4 regions of the Mesorhizobium sp. M1004 genome follow, and region 1 is predicted to be linked to each of the others. Evidence: riboswitches for the same ligand, from Rfam matches in the RefSeq annotation. Region 1 holds a riboswitch; each other region holds the start of a gene.

Region 1 (5,833 bases):
CATTTCCTTGCCGGCCAGGCCGACGCGGTCAAGCGCCTCGGCGATTGCGGCGCGATCGGCGTCGGTCAGGTTGAGCGATGGCGAGCGGCCGAGCCCGACATTCTTCTCCACCGAGAGATGAGCAAACAGATTGTTTTCCTGGAATACCATCGATACCGGCCGCGCCGAAGGCGGCTCGGCGCCGACATCGGCGGCGCCGATCAGCACACGACCGGACTCCGGCGTCTCGAAACCAGCCACCAGATTGAGCAAGGTCGATTTGCCCGAACCACTTGCCCCCATGATGGCGGTGATCTTAGATGTATCGAATTCGACATCGAACAGGAATGACGTTTCGCCATAGCTGAACGAGACCTTGTCCAGCCGGACAGTCGTGCCTTTCTCCACAGCGGACGTCACGATCTCTCTCCCCGTCCCAGCCAGTCTGCCGCGACCACCAATGCAAGGCAGACCGCCCCGAGCAGCAAAGCCAGCCCGGCAGCATCGGCCGTGCGATAGCTGCCCATGCGCGCCAGCAGGAGATAGGGCAAGGTCTGCACCGAATCGCTGCCGAACAGCGCGATGACGCCGAGATCGCCGAGCGACAGCGCCACGGCGAAGGCAAAGCCGGTGGCCAGCGGCCGCCGGAGCGATGGCCAGTCGACCAGAAGCAGCCGGTTCCAGCCCGCAATGCCGAGCTGCGCGCACAGCTTTTCGTGGCGCTCGCTGGCCGCATCATAGGCCGGGCGCATCGCGCGGATGGCAAAGGGCATCGCCATCACCGCATTGACGGTGACGACCATGACCGGCGCGATGGCAAAGACATCGCTGACCGTGCGCAGCAGGAGAAACCAGCCGGCGCCGATGACGACCGGCGGCACGACGAGGACGAAGCCGGCGCCGGTGTCGGTGGCATGCTCGAGCAATGAACGGGCACTGGACCGGCGGCGCAGCGACAATGCCCGACGCGCCATGATCAGCGACAGCGACAGCGCCACCGAAAGTAGCGCCGCCGAGAAGGCGAGACCGGCGCTGGTCAGCGTCGCCTGACGCACGGCACTCTCGCCCGCCAACCGGCCGAGATCGGCGTCGAGGCCGGACGCGACGGTGGCCGCCATTGGTCCGGCGACGAACAGCAAGGCGAGCACGATCAGGACGGCGTTGAACGCTGTTTCTGCTTTGCCGGCCAAGTGATAGCGGCGCGGCGCGACAGGCAAATTGGCGTCGCCGGTCACATTGGCGCCGAGCCGCGTCAGCGCCAGCATGACGGCAAAAGTCAGCGCGATCTGCAGCACCGTCAGCGTCACCGCTCGCGCCGGATCGAAGTCGAAACGCAGCGCCTGATAGATGGCGACTTCCAGCGTCGTCGCCGCCGGCCCGCCGCCGAGGATCAGCACGATGGTGAAGGAGGTGATGCAAAGCATGAAGACAAGCCCGGCGACGCCCGGCAGCGCGGCGCGCAGCACCGGCCACTCGATCAGCCGGAAGGCTGGCCTCGCCCCCATGCCGAGCTGGCTCGCCAGCCGCCATTGATCGGCCGGCACCGTTCCCAGCGCTTCGAGGAACAGCCGGGTGGCCAGCGGCAGGTTGAAGAAGACGTGGGCGACGAGGATGCCTGGCAGCCCATAGATGTCGGGCCAGCTCTGGCCACCGATCGCGGCGAAATAACCGGCGCGGCCATAGAGCGCCAGTATGCCCAGCGCTGCGACAATCGCCGGCAAGGCAAGGGGCACAGTAAACAGCTGCAGGATGAAGCCGCGTCCGAAGAAGCGCGGATGCCGCGACAGCGCGCGGGCGACGAACAGCGCCGGTACGACGGAAAGCAGAGTCGAGAGCGCAGCCTGCCAGAGCGTGAAGCGGACAACGCGCACGAGATAGAGGTCAAAGGCGGACGCGGCGCCGGAAAGGTCGTGCGCGCCTTCCCGGATAAGGCCGGCGAAGGCGCCACCGATCAGCAGCGCGATTGCCGCAAGCGCGACAATGCCGGCCGTGATGCGGGGGTCAGAGCGTTGCACTCTTTACCGGGCGTCGCGTTCCTTCGCGCCCCCCTCTGTCCTGCCGGACATCTCCCCCACGAGGGGGGAGATTGGCGGTTTTAGCGCTCCGCTCATTCCTGCAGCTTCGGAGATTGGCGAAAGTCAACGTAAAGGCCAATCTCCCCCCTCGTGGGGGAGATGTCCGGCAGGACAGAGGGGGGCGCCGTAGAGCACTCATCTTTTGACTATACAGCCAAATCTACTTGCTCATCACCGCCAGCCATTCATCCACCCAGGCCTTGCGATTTGCCGCGACCTCTTCCGGGCTGAACAGCAAGGTCTTCGCCGGCTTGACCAGCCTATCAAAAGCCGGATTGAGCGGCTTGTCGGTTTTCCCGGCCGGGAACATCCAGTTGGTCTCCGGAATGACATCCTGGAATTTCGGCCCGGTCATGAAGGCCAGGAACTTCGCCGCCAGCGGATTCTTCGCGCCCGTGGTGGTGATGCCGGCGACCTCGATTTGCAGATACTCGCCTTCCTCGAACGAGGCCGCCTGGTAGCGCCCGGTGTTCTCGGCCACCATGTGGTAGGCCGGCGACGTCGTATAGGAAAGCACCATCGGCGCCTCGCCCTTGGTGAACAGGCCGTAGGCCTCGCTCCAGCCCGGCGTCACCGTCAGCACTTTGCCCTTGAGTTTCGCCCAGGCTTCCGGCGCCTTGTCGCCATAGACCGACTTGACCCACAGCAGCAGGCCGAGGCCCGGCGTCGACGTCCTCGGATCCTGGATGACGATCTTGTCGGCGGCATCGCCCTCGACCAGTTCCTTCAGGCTCTTCGGTGGGCTCTTCAGCTTTTCGGTGTCGTAGACGACGGCGAAATAACCATAATCATAGGGCACGAAAGTGTCGTCGCTCCAGCCGCCCGGCACGTTGTTTTCAGCCACCGCGCCATGTGGGACAAACAGGCCGGAAGCCTTGGCTTCCGCGGTGAGGTTGGTGTCGAGACCAAGCACGATATCGGCCTTGGTCGAGGCACCTTCGAGCTTGACGCGGTTGAGCAGCGCGACGCCGTCGGCCACCGAGACGAAGTCGACGCTGCAGCCGCACTCGGCCTCGAATTCCTTCTTCACCTGGGGGCCCGGACCCCAGTCGGCAGTGAAACTCTCATAGGTATAGATCGTGAGTTTTTCCTGCGCGGACGCAGAGCTTGCCAGTAGCGAAACAGCAAGCCCCAGCGCTGGGACAAGACGGGACAAAAACATGCGCATCGGCGCCTCCTTCATTCGTGTTGAAAGGAATTGAGGCGTCGGGCTGTCCGAAGCGTCTAATCCCTCCGCCGGTACAAACCGGATCAGGTTCAGCGGGTTGGCGAGACTGCCTCTCAGCCGGTCCGCGAAGATCGCGTCCGGCACCCCGTTAGAGCGTTTCGACACATAGGCCCGGCCAAGGTGCCACGCAAGTGGAAGTTTGCCCGAGCATGATCCCGGAAAGTGGAATCCGTTTCCGGAAAAAGATCATGCTCCAACAAAGCGTGACGGTGCCGCTCGGCCTTCCGTTTCGTCGGCGGGGCTGGTAAGGGCCAGCGGATATGAGCACATTCACCATCCTGCTTGGCGGCGATCTCGTCCGCACGCCGCGGCTCGACCGCCAGGTCGCGGGCACGCGCGTCATCGCCGCCGACGCCGGCATCGGTCATGCCCGCCTGCTCGGCGTGATGCCGGAGCTGTGGGTCGGCGATTTCGATTCCGTGCCGGCGGACCTGCCTGCCGATCTCGCCGCCGTGCCGCGGGAGGTGTTTCCTCCCGAAAAGGACAAGACCGATGGCGAACTGGCGATCGCGGCGGCATTGGAACGCGGCGCCACCAGCCTGGTGCTGGCCGGCGCTTTCGGCGGCAAGCGCGCCGACCACGCCTTCCTCCATCTGGCGCTCAGCCTGCGGCTGGCCGAGGCCGGCACAAAATTGCTGTTGACCAGCGGAGCGCAGGAAGGCGCCCCTCTGCTGCCTGGCAAGGCCGGCTTCGACTATGCCGACGGAACGCTGTTTTCGGTGCTCGGCTTTTCCGATCTTTCGGGCCTCACCGTGTCCGGCGCGAAGTGGCCGCTCGACCATGTCGAGGTCGTGTTCGGCTCGTCGCTGACCATCTCGAACGAGGTCAAGTCCAACACGACCGGGGGCGGCCTCGAAATCGCGCTCGGCCATGGCCGCGCGCTGCTGCTCGCCCACCCCTACCCCTTGCCTGAAAGCTGACATGGCCCCGCCCCTTCTCAACCTCGACGGCATAAGACTGACCTTTGGCGGCACGCCGCTGCTCGATGGCGCCGAACTGACGGCGTCCGCCGGTGACAAGATCGCGCTCGTCGGCCGCAACGGCTCCGGCAAGTCGACGCTCCTGAAGATTGCTGCTGGTCTGATCGAGCCGCAAGACGGCGAGGTCTTCCGCCAGCCTTCGGCAACGGTGCGCTATCTCCCGCAAATGCCCGACATGGACGGCTTTGCCAATGTGCGCGCCTATGTCGAGGCCGGGCTTGGGCCTGCCGACGATCCCTACCGCGCCACATATCTGATGGAGCATCTCGGCCTCGCCGGCACGGAGAACCCCAACGATCTCTCCGGCGGCGAGGCGCGCCGCGCAGCACTTGCCCGCGTCATGGCGCCCGAACCCGATATTCTGCTGCTTGATGAGCCGACGAACCATCTCGATTTGTCGGTCATCGAATGGCTGGAAGAGGAGCTCGTCCGGACGTCTTCGGCGCTGATCGTCATCTCGCACGACCGTCGCTTCCTCGAACGCGTCTCGCGCGCCACTGTCTGGCTCGACCGTGGCCAGACCCGCCGCCTCGACAAGGGCTTTGGCCATTTCGAGGAATGGCGCGACCTTGTGCTGGAAGAGGAAGAGCGCGAACAGCACAAGCTCGGCCGCCAGATCGTGCGCGAGGAGCATTGGCTGCGCTATGGCGTGACGGCTCGCCGCAAACGCAACATGCGCCGCCTGGGCGAACTGCAGACCATGCGCCAGCGTTTTCGCGGCCATCGCGGCGCCGAGGGCTCGGCCACCATGGTGGCCAGCGACGCCGCCGAATCCGGCAAGCTGGTGATCGAGGCCAAGAACATCGAAAAGAGCTTTGGCGACCTCACCGTTGTCAAAAGCTTCTCGACCCGCATCCAGCGCGGCGATCGCGTCGGCCTTGTCGGGCCGAACGGGGCCGGCAAGACGACGCTGTTGAAGATGCTTACCGGCGAGATGAAGCCCGACGCCGGCTCGGTGCGGCTCGGCACCAATCTGGAAATCGCCACGCTCGACCAGAAGCGCGAGGCGGTCGATCCGGCCGAGACCCTGGCGCAGTATCTCACGGACGGGCGCGGCGAAAACCTCGTCATCAATGGCGAGCAGCGCCATGTCGTGTCCTACATGAAGGATTTCCTGTTCAAGCCGGAACAGGCGCGCACCCCGGTGCGCGAGCTGTCCGGCGGCGAACGGGCGCGGCTGCTCCTGGCGCGTGTTCTGGCGCGGCCGGCCAACCTTCTGGTGCTCGACGAGCCGACCAACGATCTCGACATGGAGACGCTGGAACTGTTGCAGGAACTTGTCGCCGGCTTTGCCGGCACGGTCATCCTGGTCAGCCACGACCGCGACTTCCTCGACCGCACCGTCACCAGCATCATCGCCCCGGACGGAGGCGGCCGCTGGATCGAATATGCCGGTGGCTATTCCGACATGCTGGCGCAGCGCGGCGGCACCCGGCTCGACGACCGCAAGGCGCGCGCCAAGGCCGAAGCCAGCGATGCGCCGGCGCCGGGCAAGAGCGAGCCGGCAGCGCCGAAAGGGCCGTCGAAGAAACTGTCGTTCAAGCAGAAATTCGCCCTGGAATCCTTGCCCA
Region 2 (5,833 bases), on a different contig from region 1:
GACAATGGTACGGCACCGCGAGTCTGAGGTCCGGCACGGCCATAAAAGTGACGCCGGTACCCTCGGACCGCCGCCAGCACGCAACATCGGGATTAACAGCAATGGTAAGAAGAAGAGCGCTCATATTGGTCGAAGGCCATAGGGGTACTGGTCAGCTATACGTCCAAGCGGCTCAGTGTCTTGGTCTTCATCCAATTACTCTGACGGCTGATCCACCTCGGTACGACTATCTTTCGGCGGAAAACGTTGAGGCAATCCGTGTCGACACTGGCAATCTCGAAGCGTTGGTCCGCGAATGTTCGCGGCTGCGTGCTACCCACGACATTGCTGGCATTACTGGCTTTGCCGGGGACCATGAATCGATCTATGCGACAGTTGGCAAGCTTTGCCGGCATTTCGATCTACCGGGACCGAACCCTGAATCGATTGAACGAAGCTGCGACAAATTCAAGCAACGCCAACTCCTCGCGCAGGCCGGCGTTCCAATACCGGCTTATCGGTTGGCAACGAATGCGGCGGAGGTAGAAAGCTCGGCTGCAGAGATCGGCCTGCCCGTGATTCTTAAGCCGGCAGTAGGCAGCGGCAGCATCGGTGTCCGATTGTGCCGCAGCCTCGAAGACGTAGCCGAACATACGACCTATCTATTGGGCGGAAAGCACATATGGCGGTCTACACCGAAAATACTCGTCGAAGAATTCGCACAGGGCCCGTTCTATAGCATTAATGTTATGGGGAATGAGGTCGTTGCGATTTGCGCCAATGACTTTGGTCCCCTCCCCCATTTCGTCATACGTGAGGTGACATATCCGGCCCTGCTAACCGATCAGGAGCGTGAGCGCATCGCCGATGTTTCGCTGAGCTGTTTGCGGGCTCTCGGCCTTGGCTGGGGGCCAACTAACATTGAACTCCGGTGCACGAAACGCGGTCCAGTTGTCATTGAAGTCAATCCGCGTCTTAGTGGCGCGCCCGACCCTCAACTGGTCCAGTTAGCTTACGGTGTCGACCTCGTCACCGAGCACATCAAGCTTGTCATTGGCGAGGAATGGGATCTGCGCAAAAAGCATTCGCATACTGCGGCCGCGCGATTCCTGCTTCCTGATCAAGATGGCACCCTGGACTGGATTGGTGGCGACACTCAGGCAGCTGCTATATCAGGTGTGGCCGAGGTCAAATTGAATGTTGAACCCAAGACACCGATCGTCAGGAAGGGGGATTTCCGAGACTGGATTGGACATGTCATTGCCACTTCGCCCAGCCGTGCTGAAACCGAGGGCGCCCTTCAGCGAGCCGTCGACTTGATCGATTGGTCGATCACCCCTTTTCCGGCGACAATAGGAGGTGATCGAGAGCACGATGTTTGTGGGGCGTTCGGGCGGCCCACCAGTTCTGTTCCGATCAGGCATTGACGGCTTAAGATCCTTGAAACGCAGCAGTTCCGTCTACGTCAATGTCACACCAAGTTTGACGAGGCAAATGCAGCTTTGGCCACACCTGCCCTATCTCCCGCGGAACTTCTCCGCGACCCGTGGCGAGGCCGTCGGCCCAATTTGGGCCCAATTTGATTGCCGCCCACCGCCGCCGCAGGACGAACATGCGCTTGACAAGACAACCCCGGCCCGTTCAACTTGAGGCATTCACCAGGGGAGTCCCGGCAAGGGGCTGAGATACTGCTGGCTTTCGCGGCGCAGTGACCCGTTGAACCTGATCCAGTTCATACTGGCGTAGGGACGGTGCAAGCGCTTTGCGGGAGTTTACGCCCGAGGTCCTGTTTCGGCAGGTCGACAGAAGCGTCTTTTCATCCTTCCGGCACAGAACTGGGTCTCCAATGCATGAGCAAAGGAGCCTCAAGATGAATGCCCTTACCCCCGCCGTGTCGACGGGACCGCTGCCCGCCTCGCGGAAGATCCACAAGCCCGGCACCATCCACTTGCAGATCAAAGTGCCGATGCGCGAAATCGCCGTCCATCCGACAGCCGGCGAACCGCCCGTTACCGTCTACGATCCGTCGGGCCCCTATACCGATCCGGCTGTCGAAACCAGCATTGAAAAAGGCCTGGCCCGGCTTCGCCACGAATGGATCTTGGCCCGCGGCGATGTCGAGGACTGTGACGGCCGCCATGCCCGGCCGGAGGACAACGGCTTCGCGACGGGCGAACGCCTGACGCCGGAATTTCCCATCCGCCACCGACCGCTCAGGGCCAAAGCAGGCAAGGCGGTGACGCAGCTTGCCTACGCGCGCGCCGGCATCATCACACCCGAAATGGAGTTCGTCGCCATTCGCGAGAACCTTGGTCGCGAGATCCTGCACGGCAAGCTTGAGCGCGACGGCGAGGCTTTCGGCGCGACACTGCCCGATTTCGTCACGCCCGAATTCGTGCGTGACGAGGTGGCGCGCGGACGGGCGATCATCCCCGCCAACATCAACCATCCCGAGAGCGAGCCAATGATCATCGGCCGCAATTTCCTGGTCAAGATCAACGCCAATATCGGCAATTCCGCTGTCACCTCCTCGATGGCCGAAGAGGTTGAAAAGATGGTGTGGGCGATCCGCTGGGGCGCCGATACGGTGATGGACCTGTCGACCGGCCGCAACATCCACAACATCCGCGACTGGATCATGCGCAACGCGCCGGTGCCGATCGGCACGGTGCCGCTCTACCAGGCGCTCGAAAAGGTCGGCGGCATTGCCGAGGATCTGACCTGGGAGGTCTACCGCGACACGCTGATCGAACAGGCCGAGCAAGGCGTCGACTATTTCACCATCCACGCCGGCGTGCGGCTGCATTATATCCCGCTGACCGTTGACCGGGTCACGGGCATCGTCTCGCGCGGCGGCTCGATCATGGCAAAATGGTGCCTGCACCATCACCGGGAAAGCTTCCTCTACGAGCACTTCGCCGAGATCTGCGACATCGCCAGAGCCTACGACGTCTCCTTCTCGCTCGGCGACGGCCTTCGTCCGGGCTCGATCGCCGATGCCAACGACGCGGCGCAATTTGCCGAGCTGGAAACGCTTGGCGAGCTGACGCAGATCGCCTGGGCGAAGGATTGCCAGGTGATGATCGAAGGGCCCGGCCACGTGCCGATGCACAAGATCAAGCAGAACATGGACAAGCAGCTCGCCGTCTGCGGCGAGGCGCCGTTCTATACGCTTGGCCCGCTGACGACCGACATCGCGCCGGGCTACGACCACATCACCTCAGGCATCGGCGCCGCCATGATCGGTTGGTTCGGCACCGCCATGCTCTGCTACGTCACGCCGAAGGAGCATCTCGGCCTTCCCGATCGCAACGATGTCAAGATCGGCGTGATCACCTACAAGATCGCCGCCCACGCCGCCGACCTGGCGAAGGGCCATCCGGCAGCGAAAGTCAGGGATGATGCGCTTTCCCGCGCGCGCTTCGAGTTCCGCTGGGAGGACCAGTTCAACCTGTCGCTCGATCCCGAAACCGCGCGGTCCTTCCACGACCAGACCTTGCCCAAGGAGGCGCACAAGCTGGCGCATTTCTGCTCGATGTGCGGACCGAAATTCTGCTCCATGCGCATCTCTCACGACATCCGCGCCGAGGCACAGAAAGAGGGCATGGCGGCGATGGCGGCGAAATACCGCGAGGGCGGCGATCTCTACCTGCCGGCGGACGAGACCGGCGCACCGCTCATACCTCAGCCACGTGAGCGATCATGAAGGTCTTGGTCAAAGGGGCGGGCGTTGCCGGCCTCACCGCCGCCTTCGAATTCGCCGCACGCGGCGCGGCGGTTACCGTTGCCGAGACAAGGCCTGCCCTTGGGGGCAATGCGTCGTGGTTCGCCGGTGGCATGTTGGCGCCGTGGTGCGAGCGTGAAAGCGCCGAGCAGCCGGTGCTGGATCTCGGAAGCGACGCCGCCGACTGGTGGGACGCCGCAACGCCCGGCTTGGTAGCACGGCGGGGAACGCTGGTCTTGGCCGCGCCGCGCGATGCGGGCGAGCTCGACCGGTTCGCCAGCCGCACGACGGGCTATCGGCGCGTCGAGGAAGATGAAATTGCCTTGCTGGAGCCCGACTTAGCCGGCCGCTTCCGCCGCGGATTGCTCTTTCCCGATGAGGGCCATCTTGATCCGCGCCAGGCGATGGCAGCACTTCATGACAAGCTCGCGGCCACGGGGGTCGAGTTCCGCTTCGGCGCCGACGCCCAGCATGTTTTTGGTTTCGATCGTCAGATCGACTGTACGGGAATGGCGGCGCAAAATGACAGGTTGCGTGGCGTTCGCGGCGAAATGCTCACCCTGCGTATCCCTGATATCTCGCTGTCGCGCCCCGTCAGGCTGCTGCATCCGCGCTTTCCACTCTATGCAGTGCCGCGCACCGACCACCGTTTCATGATTGGTGCGACGATGATTGAAAGCCGGTCCGTCGGACCGGTTACGGCGCGTTCGATGATGGAACTGCTGGGCACCGCCTATGCCCTCCACCCGGCCTTTGGCGAGGCCGAGATCGTTGAAACCGGTGTCGGCGTCCGCCCAGCCTTTCCCAACAATTTGCCGCGCGTCGAAACCAAGGGTGAAATCATTGCGATCAACGGGCTCTATCGTCACGGTTTTCTCCTGGCTCCCGCCATGGCGCGCCAGGCTGCCGACCTGGTTTTCACTCAAGACAGAACCAAGGAGCTTGCTCATGAAACTGATGGTCAACGGCGAAGCGCATGAGGTTGCCGCCACCACGCTGGAGGCGCTGCTTGCCGCGCTTGACTATGAGGGCGATTGGCTGGCGACGGCCGTCAACAATGACCTCGTGCACAAAGCCAACCGGGCGGAATTCCAGTTGAACGACGGCGACCGGATTGAAATCCTCTCGCCCATGCAGGGCGGCTAGACCATGATCGAGCTTTACGGAGCCGAGCTTCCGTCGCGCCTGCTCCTTGGCACGGCTCAATATCCTTCGCCGGCCATCCTTGCCTATGCAGTCAGGGCATCGGGCACGGCGGTGGTGACCGTCTCGTTGCGCCGTGAAATGGCAGGCGGCAGAGCTGGCGAAGAATTCTGGTCGTTGATCCGCTCGCTTGGTGTCAGAATCCTGCCCAACACTGCTGGCTGCCACTCCGTCAAGGAAGCGGTCACGACCGCACAAATGGCGCGCGAAGTCTTCGGTACGAACTGGGTCAAGCTCGAAGTGATCGGCAACCATGACACGCTGCAGCCGGATGTTTTCGGTCTGGTCGAAGCCGCCCGCATCCTGTGCGAGGACGGTTTTGCTGTATTCCCCTATACCACCGACGACCTTGTCGTTGCCGAGCGGCTGCTTGCGGCGGGCTGCAAGGTCTTGATGCCATGGTGCGCGCCGATCGGTTCCGCTCTCGGACCGATCGACATCACGGCGCTGCGCTCGATGCGCGGACATTTCCCTGATGTTCCGCTGATCGTGGACGCGGGGCTCGGACGGCCGTCGCACGCGGCAACCGTCATGGAGCTCGGCTTTGACGCCGTACTCCTGAACACGGCAGTCGCCAAGGCGGCCGATCCGGTCGGCATGGCGCGTGCGTTCGGCAAGGCGGTCGAGGCCGGTCGTGAAGCTTTCAGCTCGGGAATGCTCGAACCGCGCGACGTCGCCGTGCCGTCGACGCCAACGATCGGAAGGGCGGTTTTTTCATGAAGCTCGATCCCTTCTACCTGATCGTCGACAGCGCCGCCTGGATCGAACGGCTGGTGCCGCTTGGCGTCAAGCTGGTTCAGTTGCGCATCAAGGATAAGGACGAGGCCACGCTGCGGACGGAAATCCGCCGCGCGAACGGCGTCTGCGTGGTCCATGGTTGCCAACTGATCGTCAACGACTATTGGCGCACGGCAATCGAGGAAGGCT
Region 3 (5,833 bases), on a different contig from region 1:
CCGCACCCAGTCTGCCTCATAAAGGGCCCCGGTTTTCCGCCTATTTTTTGGTGGTCGAACGTCGTCAATTGTCTTCGTCGCTGTGGCGGAACGCGGCGCGATAGCCGGTTAGCAACAAGCTTTGGGCGTCATTTCTATCTGGCGGAATCGACCCCTTCCGACAAAAGCCTGACCTTTGCCAGTCTTCTACGGGCCAGCGTTCGCGCCAAAAGTTCAAAGCCGCGTCCGTAACATTCAACAATGAAAGCCAGCGTTACCAGGTCGAGCAGAAAGTCGTCGATCGCATGCGTGAGCGCATCCGACCTTTGTTCAAATCGAAGTAGCAAGGCGCGCGCCTCTTCGATCGCGGCCTGGCAATCGTCTGCGTCTATCAGGGAATCGATCCTGTCAAAGATCTGCAAGCGTCCTCACTTTTCGAAAGCCACACTCAGCATCGAACGCCGCTGATGAGTGAGTTTTCAACAAAAGAAAAGGGTCGCTTTTCGCGAAAAAATCGCTCGGCAGCGCGTCGATCAAGCATGGTGCCTCAAATGACATGTGAATCCCGGCTCACCAAGATGTGGTCGAAGGCAAGTGAGCCGGCCCACGTCTGCGTCTCGGCCGCCTAACCACTGGTCAGGAGGAACTGTGGCCACATTTGTCGGGCAAATGGGTTCCATCTATTCTTCTAGCCGCCACGGTTCAGCCTAGATTACATGGGAAGCGACAATAACGGAAAGCAAAGGTTCGCAAAATGAGTAGGGTGGCTGGATCAAACGAAGATTTGGCTGCACCAACGACCTTTGGGCCACTTCTGCAGCCCACCTTTCGTTCGATCTGGCTCGCGACGCAGGTTTCAAGGCCTCGGCTGGTTGATGCAGACTGTTGCCATCAGCTGGCTGATGGCAACGATCTCGACTTCCGATCTGATGGTTGCGCTGGTGCAGGCTTCGTCGAACCTGCCCGCTTTCGTCCTGTCCGTTTTTGCCGGGGCTCTCGCCGACAATTTCAGCCGGCGCCGGGTCATGTTCGCCGGTCGGTGCCTTATGGTGATTGCGTCCGCGATGCTGACCGCGTCCGTGGCGCTGGGCTTTGTCAGTCCGTGGATGATCCTCGGCTTCAGCTTCTTGATCGCAAGCGGCGGTGCTCTCAATGATCCGGCCTGGCAAGCGTCGGTTGGCGATATCGTGGATCGACGCGATGTTCCCGCTGCCGTCACCCTGCTTTCTGTTGGCTTCAACACCGTCCGGACTGTGGGTCCGGCGCTCGGCGGCATTGTGGTTGCCTCATTTGGCCTTATGGCGGCATTCGCCGTAACCACGCTCACCTATTTCGTACCCTTGGCTACTATTTGGCGCTGCAAGTGGAAGGTTCGTTCTTCCCCTCTTCCCCGCGAGTCGATGAGGACGGCAATTTATGACGGGCTGCGGTTCACGGCGATGTCATCGGAGATCAAGGCAGCGATCGCGCGCGGAACCCTCTTTGGCCTGGCGAGCATCGCCATACTGGCGCTGCTGCCGGTGGTTGTCCGCGACCAGCTGGGAGGAGGCCCGCTTGCCTATGGCGCGCTCATGGCCGGCTTCGGGACCGGAGCCGTCTTCGCCGGCCTCTCCAACAGCCTGTTCAGACGGAGCTTGTCGCAGGAGCGGCTGATGAGGCTCTCCTGCGTGGCCTGTGCGGCGTGTTCTCTCTCCCTGGCACTGACATCTTCGATTGCCGTGGCGGCAATTGCACTCGCCTTGGGCGGCGCGGGCTGGGTGACCGCCTGGTCCGGGGTTGGTGTGAGCGTGCAGCTAGCGAGCCCGCGCTGGGTCGTGGGGCGCACCATCTCGATCTACTATGCTTTGATAGACGGCGGCATCGCGCTCGGCAGCTGGGTGTGGGGCACGGTGGCCGAAAACCATTCGTTGACCTGGGCGCTAGAGGGTTCCGCTGGAGCCCTGTTGATCGTCGCTGCAGCCGGCGTTCTCTTTCCGCTTCGAGAGCGCCGCGACTCCGAGCCTGATCCCTTGGAGGAATTCGATGCCCCAGCTGTCTCTCTCAATTTGAAGCCGAGGAGCGGCCCGATCGTGGTCAAGATCGAATATCTGATAGCCGAGAGAAATCTGGAGGCCTTCCTCGACCTCATGCGGCAGCGGCGCCATGTACACAGCCGCGTCGGTGCTCGGAACTGGACGCTCCAGCGGAACTTGCAGAAGCCTATGCATTGGACAGAAACGTTTCGCACGCCGACCTGGACGGACTACCTTCGCCTCAATCATCGTCTGACGGAAGTAGACAAGGAACTGGACGAGCGTGTCTTTCAGCTGCACGCGGGCGAGACCCCACCTCAAATGACACTTTCCATCGAGCGGCCGACAAGCTCGGCCCGCAAGCCCGAGCACTCAGCTTTTCGCCATCCCCGTCATTGAAGCCTGGCCGGCATCTCTGCCATCAATCGATTGGCTACGAGCGCGATCGGTCAGCTCCCGACCTTCAAGACCATCGACATCGAAGCGGCCGCGAGTTGCCTATAGAACATTACTGCGCTCTTATTGTTTGTGACGCATGCGGGTGGTGAGCGGTTTTCAAAGGCTCCGTTTCCTGCTGACAAAGTTAGCTTGGACCACTGAATTGCCGATCAGACGCTCCTGGATTTTGGTGCGAGAACAAAATCGAAAACGGGCTCAGGCCGGGCAGGCTTTGGCTCCCGCAGAACAACCGGGTAAGTTACGATCGCTTGGGCATGTTCAGCGAGCGCGGCAGGTGTCATTCCCAGCGCTTTCTCAAACAGGCCGCCCGGACTCCCCACCTGACGAAAAAGCCCTGCAGCTCTTGTCGCATGGCGCGCCGCAGCGACCCGCTTTCCCTCACGGATCTTCACGCCGGCCGCCGCCAACAGGATCAGCCCCTTGAAGAACAGGCGGTGCTGAGCACTTCGTTTCGAAGCCTGCCAGAGAGGCTCCCAGGCTTCATGGGCTTCCCAGTAGTAGCCGTGATTGAAAAGGTCGATTCCCCATCGAAACACATCTGAGCCGAGCGCTTCGCCAACGGCGACGGTCACCGGATCTGATCGGTAACTGTGGCCCAAGGCATCACGCACCGGATGCGGATATTTGCCGGGCAGATACGCATAGCTCGGGAACTTTTTTTCGGGTAGCAGGCGAGGGCGAAACATAGGCCCAGCAAACATGAAAGTGCGTTGAGGGGCAATTCATGCTGACCGCGTCGTGACAGGCAAGCAGTCTTAACGGGCTTGTAAAGGGTGGCGAGATTGGCCAAAACGCGCTTTGCCAAATTCATGACGTTGGGTAAGCGGCTGACGCAGGGAGAAGATATGATCTTGCGACTGAGGGAGCGGCTCGGCAAAAGGTTTGAGGAAGAAGTCCAATTCTTCAAAGGCTGGCAAAAGGACAAGAAGGGCGTGGGAGCCCTTATTCCCACTTCGGTTTATGCTGCACGCCGGATGGCAAGCGTGGTGAACCCACGGTCAGGATTACCGATTCTGGAGCTTGGCGCGGGAACCGGTGTCATCACAAAGGCGATCCTGGCTAGGGGAATCAAGCCGCGCCAGCTGGTTTCAGTCGAATATTCCAGGATTTTCTACGACGGCTTGGTGCAACGCTTCCCGAATGTGGACTTCAGATTGGGCGACGCATTTGCGCTGGACGAAGCTCTGGGTGAGCGCAACGGTGAACAGTTCGATTGTGTTATAAGTGCAGTTCCGCTGTTGAGCTTTCCAATGCAACAGCGTGTCGCGCTGGTTGAGGATCTACTTGCCCGTATTCCTGCCGGCCGGCCCGTGATTCAGATCACATACGGACCTCTGTCGCCGGTGATCAAGATGCCAGACCGTTACGTGGTTTCCCACTATGACTTCGTCGTCCGCAACATACCGCCGGCACAGCTCTGGACTTATCGTCGAGCAGTCTAGCCAAATCTGGACGGTTTCCTTCTTGAGGGTTCCGCTGAGTGGTGGCCTTGCACCCAAATAGGATGTGGAACAGAGCAGGGGCAGATGCCAGATTGCCAAGAAGACGAAGCGGTCCTGGTTTGATTTGACATTGGGCGGGCCAAATGCGCTTGACAAAGCCGCGCCGGCCCGTTCAACCTGAGGCATTCACCAGGGGAGTCCCGGCAAGGGGCTGAGATACTGCTGGCTTTCGGGGGCGCAGTGACCCGTTGAACCTGATCCAGTTCATACTGGCGTAGGGACGGTGCAAGCGCTCTGCGGGAGTTCACGCCCGAGGTCCTGTTTCGGCAGGTCCACAGAAGCGTCTTTTCATCCTTCCGGCACAGAACTGGGTCTCCAATGCATGAGCAAAGGAGCCTAAAGATGAATGCCCTCACCCCCGCCGTGTCGACAGGGCCGCTGCCTGCCTCACGGAAAATCCACAAGTCTGGCGTCCTCCATCCGCACATCAAGGTGCCGATGCGCGAAATCTCCGTCCACCCGACGGCCGGCGAGCCGCCCATCACCGTCTACGATCCGTCGGGCCCCTATACCGACCCGACTGTCGAAACCAGCATCGAAAAAGGCCTGGCCCGCCTTCGCCATGAATGGATTACGGCACGCGGCGATGTCGAAGCCTATGACGGCCGTCATGTTCGGCCGGAAGACAACGGATTCGCGGCGGGCGAGCGCCTGACACCGGAATTTCCCGTCCGCAACCGGCCACTCAGGGCCAAGGCCGGCAAGGCAGTGACCCAGCTTGCCTATGCGCGCGCCGGCATCATCACGCCTGAAATGGAGTTCGTCGCCATCCGCGAGAACCTTGGTCGCGAGATCCTGCACGGCAAGCTTGAGCTCGACGGCGAGGCTTTCGGCGCGATGCTGCCCGATTTCGTCACACCCGAATTCGTCCGCGACGAGGTGGCGCGCGGACGGGCGATCATTCCCGCCAACATCAACCATCCCGAGAGCGAGCCGATGATCATCGGTCGCAATTTTCTGGTCAAGATCAACGCCAACATCGGCAACTCCGCCGTCACATCGTCGATGGCCGAAGAGGTCGAAAAGATGGTCTGGGCGATTCGCTGGGGCGCCGATACGGTGATGGACCTGTCGACCGGCCGCAACATTCACAACATCCGGGACTGGATCGTGCGCAACGCACCGGTGCCGATCGGCACGGTGCCACTCTACCAGGCGCTCGAGAAGGTTGGCGGCATTGCCGAGGATCTGACCTGGGAGGTGTACCGCGACACGCTGATCGAACAGGCCGAGCAGGGCGTCGACTATTTCACCATCCACGCCGGCGTGCGGCTGCATTACATCCCGCTGACCGTCGACCGGGTCACCGGCATCGTCTCGCGCGGCGGGTCGATCATGGCCAAGTGGTGCCTGCACCATCACCGGGAAAGCTTCCTCTACGAGCACTTCGCCGAGATCTGCGACATCGCCAGAGCCTACGACGTCTCCTTCTCGCTCGGCGACGGCCTTCGTCCAGGCTCGATCGCCGATGCCAACGACGCGGCGCAGTTCGCCGAGTTGGAGACGCTCGGCGAGCTGACGCAGATCGCCTGGGCGAAGGATTGCCAGGTGATGATCGAGGGCCCTGGCCACGTGCCGATGCACAAGATCAAGGCGAACATGGACAAGCAGCTCGCCGTCTGCGGCGAGGCGCCCTTCTATACGCTTGGACCGCTGACAACCGACATCGCGCCGGGCTACGACCACATCACCTCAGGCATTGGGGCCGCCATGATAGGCTGGTTCGGGACCGCCATGCTCTGTTACGTCACGCCCAAGGAGCATCTCGGCCTTCCCGATCGCAGCGACGTCAAGATCGGCGTGATCACCTACAAGATCGCAGCCCACGCCGCCGACCTGGCGAAGGGCCATCCGGCAGCGAAAGTCAGGGATGATGCGCTT
Region 4 (5,833 bases), on a different contig from region 1:
TTCGGTCATGAAAAACTCCTTTGAGCGGTCTGCGGAAACAAGCCCCGGTCAGTCCCGGGATTGAGCAGCGTGTCGAGGATGTCGGCTTCGAGCGCGGCGGCCTGGCGCGCGGCATCGCTGCCGGTGGTGCGCGGGCGCGGCAGCGGCACGGCAATCTCGCCGATGATGCGGGCCGGCCGCGCCGACATCAGATAGATTCGATCGGAGAGGTAGACGGCTTCGCGCACGTCATGGGTGATCAGCAGCGCGGTCCAGCGGTGGCGCTGCCACATGCCTTCCAGCCAGCGCTGCATACCCGCGCGGGTCAGTGCATCCAGCGCGCCAAAGGGCTCGTCGAGCAGCAGCATGTCGCGCTGCTGCACCACGGTGCGCAAAAGGGCGGCGCGCTGGCGCATGCCGCCGGAAAGCTCGGCCGGCCAGGCGCGCTCGAAACCGGCAAGGCCGAACTCAGCGAACAATGGCGCAACGGACGCGCGCGCCTCGCGGCGCTTCATGCCCTGCACCTCCAGCCCCAGCGTCACATTGTCGATGACGCGTCGCCACGGCATCAGCGCGTCGCGCTGCGGCATGAAGGCGAAGGGGCTGCCCTGCAATGGCGCGCCGTCGAAGCGCATGTCGCCCTCGCCTTTCAGCGCGCCGGTCAGCAACTGGAACAGCGTCGACTTGCCGGCGCCGGAAGGGCCGAGGATGGAGACGAACTCGCCGGCCGCGACATGAAGCGAAATGCCGGCGAGCACCTCAAGCGCGCCGAAGTTCTTCCTGATGTCCCGGAGTTCGAGCCGCGTCATTGACGGTTCTCTTCTGCAGCTTCAACCTTGCGGTCGCGGCTTTCGCTCCCTGCATTCTCCCAAGGCATGGCGAAGCGCTGGACGAGCACCGCAATGGCGAACAAGACAAGCGTGAGCGCGGCGCTGACGGCGACCGCGGCGAGCACCAGATCGGGCCGAAAGTTGTTCTTGGCATTGAGCATGTAGATGCCCAGCCCCTTCGCCGCCCCCGCATATTCGGCGAAGATCGCGCCGACGACGGCATAGGTGATGGAGATGCGCAGCCCGGCGAAGAAATAGGGCAGCGCCGAAGGCAGGCGCGCCAGCCAGAAGATACGCCAGCGCCCTGCCCCCATGGCGGCGAGCATCTGCGAAATCTCCTTGCTGGTCGCAGCAAAACCTTCGACCAGCGCGACCATCATCGGGAAGAAGGTGACGAGCGCCACAAGCAGGATCTTTGGCATCAGCCCGAAGCCGAACCACAGCACGATGAGCGGCGCGATCGCGACCAGCGGCAAGGTCTGGCTGACGATCAGCAGCGGAAACAGCGCGCGGCGCAGCGGGGCCCAGAAATCGACCAGCGCCGAAAACACGAAGGCAGCGACCAACGAGCAGGCGAAGCCGGCTGATGTGGCGCGGATGGTGGGCAGCGTGTTGTCGGCCAGGGCGGCGCGATGCTCCCAGGCCTGCTGCAGCACGCGCGACGGCGCCGGCAGCACGGTGGGGGCGACACCGCCATAGCGGGCGTAGAGCTCCCAGGCCGCGAGGAGCAGGGCGAAGGCGAAGGCGGCGGGGATGGTCTTGGCGATGCCGGCGGCTAATCTCCCCCCTCGAGGGGGAGATGTCGCCGAAGGCGACAGAGGGGGTCGTCTCGCATAGAGCGCCCACGCCTTGCCGATGCGAAAAGGACGTCGGCGCTCCACGCGCTGGGACCCCCTCTGGCCTGCCAGCCATCTCCCGCTCGAGGGGGGAGATTCGTGGGCATCGCGGTCTTCGCCAATCGCCAATGGCTCCCCTCCTCTTTGTGCTGAGGGGTCAGAGGCATCTCCTCCACGCAATGGGTCAGATAAACCAGCCACGGCAATATCCTCAAGGAACGACGCTTGAGCCGCGGCTCAGACGGCGCTCGGGCTGTTCGCCGAGATCGTGATGTCGAGGGTGACGTGGCCGGCGCCGGGGCCGAAGCGGCAGAAGGCCTCGTTGAGCGTGGCAAACACGGCACCGGCATCGCCACGCAATTTGGTGCAGAAGTTCTTTGAGCGCTCAAAGACGCCGGACTGTTTCAGGAAATCGATGCAGCCGTAGATCTCGTCCATATGGTCGCCCGTGCCCATAACGTAGAGCGAGAACTGCGCCGCCGCCGGCTGGCCGGTCGACGGCGTGGCCTGGACAGCGCGGATCGCGGCGATCTTGCGCTCGTCCAGCGGAATGGCGGGGCCGCCGGTCTCGTCGGAGCGGCAGATCGGATCGTCGGGCTCGCCCGGACAGCCGCGCGAGACCGCCGCCGAAAGCACGCAGTGCTTGCCGCTTTTGGCCGCCGCGACGAACAGGTCGCGCATGGCGGGAAACAGCACCTCGGGCGGCCCGACCATAAGCGTCGAGATGTCGTCGATCTCGATCCGCAGCCGGTCGCGCCACGGATCGAGCGCGCCGAGCGCGCCAAGGATGACGCCGACGAAATCGTCGGTCATGGGATAAAGGGAAATCTGTGCGCCTGAAAACATCGCCCGCCTCGCTCCGCTGGTATTATCCAGATCAGCTTTAGGGTCCGAAGGCTTGCCGCCCTCATCTCAGCCCCGACCATACGGAGCACCCCTGTGGATGAGCGGGTTAAAGCACCGTTCGCGGCATTGGGGAAGCCGTTTGTTGAGGCACTGCGGCAAAGTGTTTTGGGCCAGACGTGCCGGGCGCCCCGGGCGTTAACAGACGACTCGTTGCGTTATAAGGTTTCCACGAACTTCTTATAACTGCGTTGAAATTCAAGCTGATAAACGTAATTATAAGAAAACGGCAGAGACTCCGCGCAGCCCTTACGGTTTCTGGATTTCCTTATCCGCGACCCCATCCGGACTGTGCTCCTGCATCGCTCGGGCTTGCCTGTGCTGGTCCCCTCGCCCCAGCGCTACGCCATCCACAAGCTGATCGTCGCCTCGCGACGCGGGCCGAGCGCTGGCGCCAAGCGGGAGAAGGATCTCCATCAAGCGCGCCTGCTGACCCAAGCGCTCGAAGCCACGCGTCGCCAGGACGACCTTGCCTTCGCCTTCATGGAAGCGTGGGACAAGGGCGAAAACTGGCGCGAGACGATCCGGCGCGGCCTGAACCTGTTCGACGCCGACACGAGGGAAACAGTCAACACCATCCTGGGAAAATCCCTCCGCGAAATTGGTGCGAGTCCTGAAGGATTCACGATACGTGATTAGCTGAAGCGACCGCTGCTATATTCATTGTCATCGTCCCAACTGTACGAAATTGGCTTGACGCTCATTCGTACATAAAGTACGATATCTCTTTTCGCAGAGAGGAATGTCCTTGAGCACAGCGAACCATGTTGCCTTCGCCGATCTCTCTCGTCCTTTGCCGTCATCTCCGTCGTTGCCGCCGCCTTTATTGCCGCCCCCTTTGTTGCCCTTGTCATTCGATCAGTGCCAACGCCTCGCCGGGGCCTGGCGAATGGCCAGCCAGGACATCGCCGACGACATCCGCTTCATCCGCCAATATCTGAAAGTCGTTGCCGAGAAGGACGAGAGGCTGTCGACCGGCACCCTTGTTCACAGCCGCGCCTATGTAGAGGCCTGCGCCGGCTGGCTGCCACAGACCGTGACGCGCTATCTGCGCCACCTGCGCCAGATCACCGAATGCGAACTGGCCATGACAGCTGCCGGCATTTGCTTTGCGCTGTCGAGTTATGCCTGGGAGGCATGAGGGCGCCTGTCGCCAAACACAAGGAATTGCGCTGCCCGTCGCAGGCGCAATTCGTCAGGTTGAGAGGCTCGGGCGGGCCTGAACGGCGGGCGCCAAGGATGGCCCGGCCAGCGAATTCCGGCCTTGCTTTATTTCGACTGGCCTTATTTCGACTTGGCCTTATTTCGATTTGGCTTTGCCGGACTTTGCGGCGGCAGGCTTCGCTGCCTTTGGCTTGGCGGCTGCCTTGGCGGGCTTGGCGTCAGCTTTCTTCGCCGCCTTTTTTGGCTTGGCGACCGCGCCATCGACTTCAGCCGTGGCCTGCTCCCAGTGTTCCTGATGCGCGCCTTCAGGCCGGCCGGCCTTTTCCCAGATCTCGTGCGCGCGCTGGCGAATGCGGTCCTGTTTGTCGTCCGTCACTTAAGCCTCCGTGGTTGGGTCCGGTCGGTTGGTCCAGATTCCACGAAAACATTAGCCGAAAATTCGGCCGGCGTCTTGAGTGACGAGACATCTCAGCGCGGGTCGGAAATCACCGCAACGCCGAGCAGCGCCGCTTTCTTGACGATCAGCCCCGCGAGGTCGGCATCCGAACGATCGGTGCCGGTGCGCTCCCGCAGGAGCGCGATCGCTTCCTTCATCGATAACAGCGCCGTGTTGCGCTCGGCCAGCAACTTGTCGCAACACGCCGCAACATTGGCGGAGTTCGGAGTCTCGACATGCGGCAACATGGCAATTCTCCTTTCATCATGTTCGTCATTCGGCCCTGCCGCCCTTTTGGGAAGAACGACAGGGCCGTATCACCGATGAATGGTTAGGTTATCGAGCGTTACTCGACCACCTCGACAATCCTGCGCGTGCCGGGGTCGACCAACACGGTATGGTTGTCGACGACGGCATATCTGTACTGAACGTCGGGAACCTCCTGCAGCTCGACAGTGTCAGGCAAGGCAGTGCCGACATTCAATTCGACGCCGAGCAGATTGACCGAGGCAAGCGGATGTTTCTTTACGTACTGGTGCACGACCGTGCGCTGTTCCGGGGTGATGATCACCTGCTGCTGTGCCGGCTGCGTGACGATGACCTCGTCGGCGGCGGCAATGCCGATACCAGCGATCATGGCGAGCCCGGCGACGGCGGGAATAAGGATGGTTTTCATCTTCGTCTCCTGTCGTTGTTGGCGAGCTCCGCCGTGTTCCCGCATGAGGCGAAAACAGCGCAGATCGAGGTGGCGGGCTCCTGGAGGCAAACGCAGCCGGTACGGTCTTGTTCCGCAAGCGGAGACTAAATTGATCGGCTTCCCGGTCATGCCAGCAGAACCCGCACCCGCAAGATTCGCATTGAAGCACAATCCCTCAGGAGACCTTCGACATGGATGATGCACGGCTCCAATTCCGGTGGCGATTGCGGCCGGCGCCGGCATTGATCCGGTGACCGCGTCGCCCGGCCAAGACCGGAACCGACCGCCTTCGTGCCACGCCGTGAAGTTTCAAGCAAAGGTCATTGCTCCGGCGGCTGCGCAGGCACCTCGCCAGGCTTGATCACCGGCGTCTTGCCCTGATCCGGCGGCGGCTGCGTCATACCCTGGTCACCACTGGGCGGCGGCTGCAGCACGCCGCCGCAGGGACCGAGCGTGCTGGTCGATTCGCCGCCGCCATTGGCGAGCGGCGGCTTCTGACCATCGTCCTGAGGCTGCGCCTGGCAAGGCGCGGCAGGGCCGTGCTGGTCGCCATTGTCCTGCGCAGCCGCCGGGTCGGCCAGCGCCAAGAGCAGCACGCATGGGATGAGGGGGAAAGTCTTCATGGTCCAGCTCCTCTGGATTCATCTCCTTGGCAAAGCAGACTAGTCCTTGGCAAAGCAGACTGGCGGCAATTGGTTCCACGGAGATGGAGTGGTTGCCGGAACCTGACAGCCGGAAGTGAGTTCCACCTTCTCGACGCAAAGCCGCCCGGAGGAGGCAATCATGGAAGAACGAAACAGAAAACCCAATGACGAGGTCGAGGCGCCACCGAGCAAAAACGATGCCCGCGACAGGATCGCCAATGACGAGGTGGAAGCGCCGACGCCGCGCCGGCAGGATTGGGATGCGCTACGTGGCGCAACGGTCCTGCCCGACGGAGCAGATGAGGAAAGCCTGCCGGACACCACCGGTGTCGAGAAGGAAGGCG

The links. Region 1 has a riboswitch for thiamine pyrophosphate ahead of thiB (thiamine ABC transporter substrate binding subunit). Riboswitches for the same ligand answer to the same signal wherever they lie in the genome.
Region 2: another riboswitch for thiamine pyrophosphate. It lies ahead of thiC (phosphomethylpyrimidine synthase ThiC); the one in region 1 lies ahead of thiB (thiamine ABC transporter substrate binding subunit).
Region 3: another riboswitch for thiamine pyrophosphate. It lies ahead of thiC (phosphomethylpyrimidine synthase ThiC); the one in region 1 lies ahead of thiB (thiamine ABC transporter substrate binding subunit).
Region 4: another riboswitch for thiamine pyrophosphate. It lies ahead of NKH54_RS15815 (YkoF family thiamine/hydroxymethylpyrimidine-binding protein); the one in region 1 lies ahead of thiB (thiamine ABC transporter substrate binding subunit).

The regions. Positions count from the first base shown of each region.
Region 1 is NZ_JAMYNB010000003.1:114,019-119,851, reverse strand. Features, by position in the region: gene thiQ (thiamine ABC transporter ATP-binding protein) at 1-399, opposite strand, end outside; gene thiP (thiamine/thiamine pyrophosphate ABC transporter permease) at 396-1,994, opposite strand; gene thiB (thiamine ABC transporter substrate binding subunit) at 2,215-3,222, opposite strand; TPP riboswitch at 3,266-3,380, opposite strand; gene NKH54_RS07465 (thiamine diphosphokinase) at 3,543-4,202, shown strand; gene NKH54_RS07460 (ABC-F family ATP-binding cassette domain-containing protein) at 4,204-5,833, shown strand, end outside.
Region 2 is NZ_JAMYNB010000015.1:98,757-104,589, reverse strand. Features, by position in the region: gene NKH54_RS26730 (ATP-grasp domain-containing protein) at 102-1,406, shown strand; TPP riboswitch at 1,630-1,746, shown strand; gene thiC (phosphomethylpyrimidine synthase ThiC) at 1,850-3,685, shown strand; gene thiO (glycine oxidase ThiO) at 3,682-4,683, shown strand; gene thiS (sulfur carrier protein ThiS) at 4,652-4,849, shown strand; gene NKH54_RS26710 (thiazole synthase) at 4,853-5,626, shown strand; gene NKH54_RS26705 (thiamine phosphate synthase) at 5,623-5,833, shown strand, end outside.
Region 3 is NZ_JAMYNB010000012.1:137,336-143,168, reverse strand. Features, by position in the region: gene NKH54_RS24260 (hypothetical protein) at 135-401, opposite strand; partial or broken gene NKH54_RS24255 (MFS transporter) at 734-2,390, shown strand; gene NKH54_RS24250 (DUF309 domain-containing protein) at 2,600-3,136, opposite strand; gene pmtA (phospholipid N-methyltransferase PmtA) at 3,296-3,892, shown strand; TPP riboswitch at 4,074-4,191, shown strand; gene thiC (phosphomethylpyrimidine synthase ThiC) at 4,295-5,833, shown strand, end outside.
Region 4 is NZ_JAMYNB010000006.1:384,150-389,982, forward strand. Features, by position in the region: gene NKH54_RS15800 (ABC transporter substrate-binding protein) at 1-9, opposite strand, end outside; gene NKH54_RS15805 (ABC transporter ATP-binding protein) at 6-788, opposite strand; gene NKH54_RS15810 (ABC transporter permease) at 785-1,627, opposite strand; gene NKH54_RS15815 (YkoF family thiamine/hydroxymethylpyrimidine-binding protein) at 1,883-2,491, opposite strand; TPP riboswitch at 2,482-2,594, opposite strand; partial or broken gene NKH54_RS15820 (GSU2403 family nucleotidyltransferase fold protein) at 2,798-3,187, shown strand; gene NKH54_RS15825 (hypothetical protein) at 3,438-3,689, shown strand; gene NKH54_RS15830 (DUF2934 domain-containing protein) at 3,849-4,088, opposite strand; gene NKH54_RS15835 (hypothetical protein) at 4,181-4,396, opposite strand; gene NKH54_RS15840 (DUF1236 domain-containing protein) at 4,495-4,824, opposite strand; gene NKH54_RS15845 (hypothetical protein) at 5,166-5,468, opposite strand; gene NKH54_RS15850 (hypothetical protein) at 5,629-5,833, shown strand, end outside.